DNA from 2 places in the Nonomuraea muscovyensis genome. Region 2 is predicted to be linked to the other one. Evidence: riboswitches for the same ligand, from Rfam matches in the RefSeq annotation. Region 2 holds a riboswitch; the other holds the start of a gene.

The links. Region 2 has a riboswitch for glycine ahead of gcvP (aminomethyl-transferring glycine dehydrogenase). Riboswitches for the same ligand answer to the same signal wherever they lie in the genome.
Region 1: linked by a shared signal. The riboswitch ahead of gcvT (glycine cleavage system aminomethyltransferase GcvT) and the one ahead of gcvP (aminomethyl-transferring glycine dehydrogenase) in region 2 are both predicted to bind glycine.

Annotation. Positions count from the first base shown of each region.
Region 1 covers NZ_JACHJB010000004.1:884,956-889,432, forward strand. Annotated here, with positions in the region: gene FHU36_RS41860 (aldehyde dehydrogenase family protein) at 1-229, shown strand, start outside; gene FHU36_RS41865 (3-oxoacyl-ACP reductase) at 235-999, shown strand; gene FHU36_RS41870 (gamma-glutamyl-gamma-aminobutyrate hydrolase family protein) at 1,016-1,705, shown strand; glycine riboswitch at 1,781-1,878, shown strand; glycine riboswitch at 1,879-1,974, shown strand; gene gcvT (glycine cleavage system aminomethyltransferase GcvT) at 2,009-3,094, shown strand; gene gcvH (glycine cleavage system protein GcvH) at 3,091-3,480, shown strand; gene FHU36_RS41885 (L-serine ammonia-lyase) at 3,533-4,477, shown strand, end outside.
Region 2 covers NZ_JACHJB010000002.1:93,782-98,258, forward strand. Annotated here, with positions in the region: gene ftsR (transcriptional regulator FtsR) at 1-66, shown strand, start outside; gene FHU36_RS16815 (bifunctional nuclease family protein) at 257-727, shown strand; gene FHU36_RS16820 (MerR family transcriptional regulator) at 876-1,496, shown strand; glycine riboswitch at 1,520-1,615, shown strand; gene gcvP (aminomethyl-transferring glycine dehydrogenase) at 1,770-4,477, shown strand, end outside.

The DNA.
Region 1 (4,477 bases), on a different contig from region 2:
CGACACCCGCTACGGCCTGAGCGGCTCCATCTGGACGCGTGACGTCGGCCGGGCCCTGCGGGTGGCCAGGGCGGTCGAGGCCGGCGCCCTGTCGGTCAACTCGCACTCGTCGGTGCGCTACTGGACGCCGTTCGGCGGCTTCAAGGAGTCGGGACTCGGCCGCGAGCTCGGCCCCGACGCCCTGGCGGCGTTCACCGAGACCAAGAACGTCTTCATCTCATCGGAGTGACTCACATGCAGCGTTTGCAGGAGCGCGTCGCCGTCATCACCGGCGCGGGCAGCGGCATCGGGCTCGCCACGGCGCGCCGTTTCGCCGAGGAGGGCGCCCGGGTGGTGTGCGTCGACGTCGACGAGGAGGCCGGCACCAAGGCCGCCGCCGAGGTCGGCGGCCGCTACATCAAGGCCGACGTGACCAGCGAGGCCGACGTCGCCCGGATGTACCAGACGGCGTTCGACTCCTACGGCAGCGTCGACATCGCCTTCAACAACGCCGGCATCTCGCCGCCCGACGACGACTCCATCCTGGAGACCGGGATCGAGGCGTGGCGCCGCGTCCAGGAGGTGAACCTGACGAGCGTCTACCTGTGCTGCAAGCACGTCATCCCGTACATGCAGCGGCAGGGCAAGGGCTCGATCATCAACACGGCGTCGTTCGTGGCCGTCATGGGATCGGCCACCTCGCAGATCTCCTACACCGCGTCCAAGGGCGGCGTCCTCGCCATGTCGCGCGAGCTCGGCGTGCAGTTCGCGCGCGAGGGCATCCGGGTGAACGCCCTGTGCCCCGGCCCGGTCAACACGCCGCTGCTGCAGGAGCTGTTCGCCAAGGACCCGGAGCGCGCGCAGCGCCGCCTGGTGCACGTGCCGATGGGCCGCTTCGCCGAGGCCACGGAGATCGCCGCCGCGGTGGCGTTCCTGGCCAGCGACGACTCGTCGTTCATCACGGGGTCGGAGTTCCTGGTGGACGGCGGGATCTCCGGCGCGTACGTGACACCCCTGTGAGAGTCCTGGAGTCATCGTGAGTCGTCCCGTCATCGGCATCACCACCTACGTCGAGCCCGCCCGGTTCACCGTGTGGGACATGACCGTCGCGCTCCTGCCGTACACGTACGTGGAGCAGGTGGAGCGGGCGGGCGGCCAGCCGGTGCTGCTGCCGCCCGCCGGCCGGCCGGCCGAGTTGGTGGGGCGGCTCGACGGGCTCATCGTGGCCGGCGGGGGCGACATCGACCCCCGCCGGTACGGTGCCGAGCAGCACGAGAGCACCGGCTACCTCCGCCCGGCGCGCGACACGACCGAGTTCGACCTGCTGTCGGCCGCGCTCGACGCGGAGCTGCCCTACCTGGGCATCTGCCGGGGGCTCCAGGTGCTCAACGTGACTCTCGGCGGCAGCCTGCACCAGCATCTGCCCGAGGTGGTCCGCCACACCGAGCACGCCCCGGCCCCCGGCCGCTTCGGCCACCTGCCCGTCTGCGCCACGCCGGGCTCGCGGGTGGCCAAGGCGCTGGGCGCCGAGCCCGTGGAGGTGCCGCACTACCACCACCAGGCCGTCGACCGGCTCGCGCTGGGCCTGACCGTCACGGCCGTGGCCGACGACGGCACGATCGAGGCCGTGGAGCTGGAGTCGCGGCACTTCGCCGTGGGGGTCCAGTGGCATCCGGAGGCCGCCACCGACTGCGCGCTGTTCGAGGCGCTGGTCGCCGCCTGCTGACCGTCGCGGCCGCCCTGGTGGAAGCCGCCGCGCGACAACGACCCCGTCCCGGCACTAGGCTGGCGGCATCACCGGCGACACCGTGCGGGAGAGCGCCCTGGTAGCCATCCAGAGCCCCTGAAGGAGCAAGCCCTCCCCGCAAACCTCTCAAGGCAAAGGACCGCACGGCCGAGGTGACCTCTGGAAAGCAGGCCCGCGGGCCTCGCCGAAGGTGAAAGTCCGGCAAAACTCGGGCGAAGCTCTCAGGCATCCATGACAGAGGGGGAGGATGCTGGCATCCGACCCTGCCCAGAGGTGCGCTTCATGTCACGACCCACACCGCTGCGAGACGTCCACGAGAGTCTCGGCGCCACGCTGACCGACTTCGCCGGCTGGCTCATGCCGCTGCGCTACGGCAGCGAGTCGGCCGAGCACAACGCCGTGCGCAAGGCCGCCGGCCTGTTCGACCTCTCACACATGGGCGAGATCTTCGTGACCGGGCCGCAGGCGGCCGAGGCGCTCGACTACGCCCTGGTGGGTCACCTGTCGGCGGTGGCCGTCGGCCGCGCCCGCTACACCATGATCGTCAACGAGCGCGGCGGCGTGCTCGACGACCTCATCGTCTACCGGCTGGGCGAGGAGGAGTTCATGGTCGTGGCCAACGCCTCCAACTACGAGCTGGTGGCCCGTGAGCTGACCGGGCGCGCCGAGGCGTACGACGCGGTGGTGGACGACCGGTCCGAGCAGTACGCCCTGATCGCCGTGCAGGGGCCGCGCGCCCAGGAGATCCTCGCCACGCTCACCGACGCCGACCTGGCCGGGCTGAAGTACTACGCCGGCCTGCCCGGCCTCGTCGACGGGCGGCAGGCGCTCATCGCGCGCACCGGCTACACCGGCGAGGACGGGTTCGAGCTGTTCGTGGCCGCCGAGGACGCGGTGCCGCTCTGGCACGCCCTGACCGCGGCCGGCGAGTCCGCCGGGCTCATTCCCGCGGGACTGTCCAGCCGCGACACGCTCCGGCTGGAGGCGGGCATGCCGCTGTACGGCAACGAGCTGAACGCGGACCTGACCCCGTTCGACGCGGGGCTGGGCAGGGTGGTGAAATTCGACAAGCCCGGCGACTTCGTCGGCAGGGCGGCGCTCGAGGCGGTCAAGGACGTGCCGCCGCGGCGCCGGCTGGCCGGCCTGGTCGCGCGGGGTCGCCGGGTGCCCCGTCACGGGTACCCGGTCACCAAGGACGGTGCCGTCGTCGGCGAGGTCACCAGCGGGGCCCCTTCCCAGACCCTGGGCAAGCCCATCGCGATGGCCTATGTCGACGCCGGCGCCGGTGAAGGTCTGACCGTGGACATCCGGGGCAGCCACGAACCAGTGGACGTCGTCGAGCTGCCCTTCTACAGGAGGAACAAGTGAGCAACATCCCCGACGAGCTGAGCTACACCAAGGAACACGAGTGGGTGGCCGGGCTCGACGAGTCCGTCAACGTGACCGTGGGCATCACGGCGTACGCGGCCGAGGCCCTGGGCGACGTGGTCTACGTGCAGCTTCCCGAGGCCGGCACGACCGTCCAGGCCGGTGACTCGGTCGGCGAAGTGGAGTCCACCAAGTCGGTGAGCGAGATCTACGCCCCGCTCGGCGGCGAGGTCGTCGAGGTCAACCAGGCCGTCGTGGACGACCCCTCGCTGGTCAACAACGACCCCTACGGCGAGGGCTGGATGTTCCGCGTACGCGTGGAGGGCGACCCCGAGGACCTGCTCTCGGCCGAGGAGTACAAGGCACTCACTTCGGGCGAGTCCTGACCGAACCGCCGGGGCCCGGCCGGGCCCCGGCCCTCATGAAGGGCGCACATCAATGGCGATCAGCGTCTTCGACCTCTTCAAGATCGGGATCGGCCCGTCCAGTTCCCACACCGGCGGGCCGATGGCCGCCGCGCACAGGTTCGCGCGCGGCCTGCACGAGGACGGCCTGCTCGACCGGGTGGCCCGCGTCGAGGCCATCCTGTACGGCTCGCTCGGGCTGACCGGCAAGGGCCACGGCAGCGACAAGGCCGTCCTGCTGGGCCTGTCGGGCGACAAGCCCGAACTCGTGGACGTGGACGGCATCGACGCCCGGCTGGCCGAGATGCGCGCCTCCAGCACGCTCCGGCTGTTCGGCCACCAGGAGATCCCGTTCGTCGTCGGGGAGGACCTCGTCTTCGAGCGGAAGATCTCGCTGCCCGGCCACCCCAACGGCATGCGCTTCACCGCCCGCTCCGGCGACGGCACGGTGGTGCGGGAGAAGGTCTACTACTCCGTCGGAGGCGGCTTCGTGGTGGACGAGAACGCCACCGGGGCCGACCGCATCAAGCCCGACGACACCGTGCTGCCCCACCCGTTCACCACCGCCGAGGAACTACTCAAGCACTGCTCCAACACCGGGCTGTCCATCTCGGCGCTGATGCTGGAGAACGAGAAGGCGTTCGGCCGCACCGAGGCCGAGATCCGCGCCGGTATCCTCAACCTGTGGCGCGTCATGTCCGAGTGCGTCCAGCGGGGCATCGGCAAGGAGGGCGTCCTGCCCGGCGGCCTGAAGGTCAAGCGCCGGGCCAACCAGCTCCACCGCAGGCTCCAGAGCGAGACCGCCGGCACCGATCCGTTGCAGGCGATGGACTGGGTGTCGCTGTTCGCCCTGGCGGTCAACGAGGAGAACGCGGCCGGCGGGCGGATCGTCACCGCCCCGACGAACGGCGCGGCGGGCATCATCCCGGCCGTGCTCACCTACTACTCGCGGTTCGTGCCGCACGCCGACGACGAGGGC
Region 2 (4,477 bases):
ACGCTGCTGCTCGACCTGCACGCCGCGCTGGTGCGCATCGGCGTGCGCACCGTCCTGGGAGGATGAGCCGCCCGGCCGGGGGCGGCCGCGCCGCCGCTGTGCCGCGCGGCCGAGCCTCCGGGGGTGCCGGACGGCCGAGCCGGACCGGGCCCCTCCGGCGGGACATTCGGGGCCTGCCGGGTGTTACGTTGAATTGCAGAAGCGGACCACCAATGACCTGTGCCGGGCCACCGGCCAGTCGAATACGGAGCAGCCCGTGTTGCAGATGGAGGTCGTGGGCGTACGCGTTGAAATGCCCACAAACCAGCCGATCGTCTTGCTCAAGGAGGCACACGGGGAGCGGTTCCTGCCCATCTGGATCGGCATGACCGAGGCCACGGCCATCGCGCTGGCCCAGGCCGAGGAGCCGCCGCCGCGGCCGCTGACGCACGACCTGTTCAGGGACGTGCTGAGCGCCCTGGGTGTCGGTCTGCGTGCCGTCAACATCGTCGCCCTGCGCGACGGCATCTTCTTCGCCGACCTGGTGTTCTCCAACGGGGTGGAGGTGAGCGCGCGGCCGTCCGACTCGATCGCGCTCGCCCTGCGCACCGGGGCGCGCATCTTCGCCAGCGAGGAGGTCGTCCAGGAGGCCGGAGTGATCATCCCCGACGACCAGGAGGACGAGGTGGAGAAGTTCAGGGAGTTCCTTGACACGATCACGCCCGAAGACTTCGGCAGGGCGGGGTAGGTATTTCAGTGCATTTACGCTTCACGACGCGCCGAGCCGGATCGTTGACTGAGCATGGTCACGGTCCTACGGTGCAAGTGAAACCCGTGGTCGCCCTTTTACGAACCCCCAGATCAGGCCACGGGATGAGAGAAAGCCGGAGGTCCGCGTGGCGGTCAGCAGCGGCGAGGGAAAGACAGCCGGCCAGGAAGATTCGGTGCGGCGCGAGAGCGCCCGGCAGCGTGCCGGGGAGCAGGGCCTGCTCTTCGACGAGCAGCCGACGGCGTTGCCGGCGGACATCGGATACCGTGGCCCGACGGCCTGCGCGGCTGCCGGCATCACCTACAGGCAGCTCGACTACTGGGCGCGCACCGCTCTGGTGGAGCCCACGATAAGAGCCGCCCAGGGCTCGGGTTCCCAGCGGCTCTACAGCTTCCGCGACATCCTGGTGCTCAAGGTCGTCAAGCGCCTGCTCGACACCGGGGTGTCCCTGCAGCAGATCCGCACCGCCGTGCAGCATCTGCGTGATCGCGGGGTGGCCGACCTCGCGCAGATCACGCTCATGAGCGACGGCGTCAGCGTCTACGAGTGCACCTCGGCCGACGAGGTGATAGACCTGCTCCAGGGCGGTCAGGGCGTGTTCGGCATCGCGCTCGGCCGGGTCTGGCGGGAGGTCGAGGGCAGCCTCGCGGAGCTGCCGGGGGAACGAGCGGCGGTCGCGGACAGCGTCCCGGCCGACCACCCCGCTGACGAGCTGGCCCAGCGGCGACGGGCGCGCCGCCTGGGGTAGTAACCTGGAGAGCGCAAGGCTGACGACCCCGTGCGGGAGAGTCCCCGGGCACGTCCCAGGGGGCGCCGAAGGAGCAACCCTCCCCGGAATCTCTCAGGCACCTGTACCGCTCGGGTGAGGCGACTCTGGAAAGCAGCCGCGCCCGCCAGGCGCGTCTCACCGACGGTGCAAGCCCTCTGCGGGTGAAGCTCTCAGGTCGAGATGACAGAGGGGGAGATCCGGCACACGCCCGCGCCCTGGCGCCGGTCTCCACAGCCTCGGGAGGCATCTTCCATGACCGACCTGTCAGCCCCGCCGTTCTCGACCCGGCACATCGGCCCGTCCGAGCCCGAGCGGCAGCGCATGCTCGAGGCCGTGGGCTTCGAGTCCGTGGCCGACCTGGTGGCCGTGGCCGTCCCGGAGGCCATCAGGGCCAAGGACCGGCTCAAGCTGCCCGCCGCCGCGAGCGAGACCGAGGTGATCGCCGAGCTGCGCGACCTGGCCGGGCGCAACGAGGTCTTCACCTCCATGATCGGCCTGGGCTACCACGACACCGTCACGCCCGCCGTGATCCGCCGCAACCTGCTGGAGAACCCCGGCTGGTACACCGCCTACACGCCGTACCAGCCCGAGATCTCGCAGGGCCGCCTGGAGGCGCTGCTCAACTTCCAGACCGTCGTCGCCGACCTGACCGGCCTCGACGTGGCCGGCGCGTCCCTGCTCGACGAGGGCACCGCCGCCGCCGAGGCGATGACGCTGGCGCGCCGGGCCGGCAAGTCCAAGAGCGACGTGTTCGTGGTCGACGCCGACGCGCTGCCGCAGACCAAGGCGGTGCTCGCCACCCGCGCCGAGCCGCTCGGCATCACGCTGGTGGAGCACTCCCTCGACGGAGACCTGCCCGAGTGCTTCGGCGTGCTCGTGCAGTACCCGGGCGCCTCCGGCCGGCTGCGCGACTTCCGCGCCGTCGCCGAGGCCGCGCACGACGCCGGGGCGCTGGTGGTGGCCGCCGCCGACCTGCTGGCGCTCACCCTCCTCACGGCGCCGGGCGAGCTGGGCGCCGACATCGCGATCGGCTCGTCGCAGCGCTTCGGCGTGCCGTTCGGCTTCGGCGGCCCGCACGCCGCCTACATGTCGGTGCGCGAGGGCCTGCAGCGGCAGCTTCCCGGCCGCCTGGTCGGCGTGTCCGTGGACGCCGACGGCGACCCCGCCTACCGGCTCGCGCTGCAGACCCGCGAGCAGCACATCCGCCGCGAGAAGGCCACCAGCAACATCTGCACCGCCCAGGTGCTGCTCGCCGTCATCGCGGGCATGTACGCCGTCTACCACGGGCCCGAGGGCCTGCGCCGGATCGCCGCCCGCACCCACCGGCACGCCGCCGCGCTCGCCGAGGCGCTGCGCCGCGGCGGGGTCGAGGTCGTGCACGGCGAGTTCTTCGACACCGTGCTGGCCCGGGTGCCCGGCAAGGCCGCCGAGGTGGTCCGCCTGGCGGCCGGGCGGCGCGTCAACCTGTGGCGGGCCGACGACGACCACGTCTCGATCGCCTGTGACGAGACGACCACCCCCGCCCACCTGGAGCGGGTGCTGGCCGCGTTCGGCGAGGCCCTCGACCGGCCGGCCGTCGCCGGTGACGAGCTGGCCGGGCTGCTCGCCGACGACGGGCTCGACCGGCTGCCCGCGGCGCTGGCCCGCGAGTCGGCCTACCTGACCCACCCGGTCTTCCACAGCCACCACTCCGAGACCTCGATCCTGCGCTACCTGCGCCGGCTGCAGGACAAGGACATCGCGCTCGACCGGTCGATGATCCCGCTCGGCTCCTGCACGATGAAGCTCAACGCCAGCACCGAGATGGAGCCCATCACCTGGCCGGAGTTCGCGGCCATCCATCCGTACGCGCCCGAGGAGCAGGCGGCCGGCTACCTGGAGCTGATCAGCACTCTCGAGGACTGGCTGGCCGAGGTCACCGGCTACGACGCGGTGTCCCTGCAGCCCAACGCCGGCTCCCAGGGCGAGCTGGCCGGGCTGCTGGCCATCCGCGCCTACCACCGCGCCAACGGCGACGCGGCCCGCGAGGTGTGCCTCATCCCGTCGTCCGCCCACGGCACCAACGCCGCCAGCGCCGTCATGGCCGGCATGCGCGTCGTCGTCGTGGCCTGCGACTCCGACGGCAACGTCGACCTGGCCGACCTCGACGCCAAGATCGCCAAGCACCGCGACGCCCTGGCCGCGATCATGGTGACCTATCCGTCCACGCACGGCGTGTACGAGGAGACCATCACCGAGATCTGCGCCAAGGTGCACGAGGCGGGCGGCCAGGTGTACGTCGACGGGGCCAACCTCAACGCGCTGGTCGGACTGGCCAAGCCGGGCGAGTTCGGCGCCGATGTGTCCCACCTCAACCTGCACAAGACGTTCTGCATCCCGCACGGCGGCGGCGGGCCCGGCGTCGGCCCGGTCGCGGTCCGCGCCCACCTGGCCGGCTACCTGCCCGGCCACCCGCTGCGCGACGGCTCCGCGGACCCGGCGACGTCCGACCGCGTCGGCCCGGTCTCGGCGGCCCCCTACGGCTCGGCGGGCATCCTGCCGATCTCGTGGGCCTACATCCGCATGATGGGCTCCGACGGCCTCACCGCCGCCACCCAGCAGGCCATCCTGTCGGCCAACTACCTCGCCCGGCGGCTCGCCCCCCACTACCCGGTGCTCTACACCGGGCGTGGCGGGCTGGTGGCCCACGAGTGCATCGTCGACCTGCGGCCGATCACCAAGGAGACCGGCGTCACGGTCGACGACGTGGCCAAGCGGCTCATCGACTACGGCTTCCACGCGCCGACCATGTCGTTCCCCGTGGCCGGCACGCTGATGATCGAGCCGACCGAGAGCGAGGACCTCGCCGAGCTCGACCGGTTCGCCGACGCGATGATCGCCATCCGCGGCGAGATCGCGAAGGTCGCGTCGGGCGAGTACGACCGCTCCGACAACCCGCTGCGCAACGCCCCGCACACCGC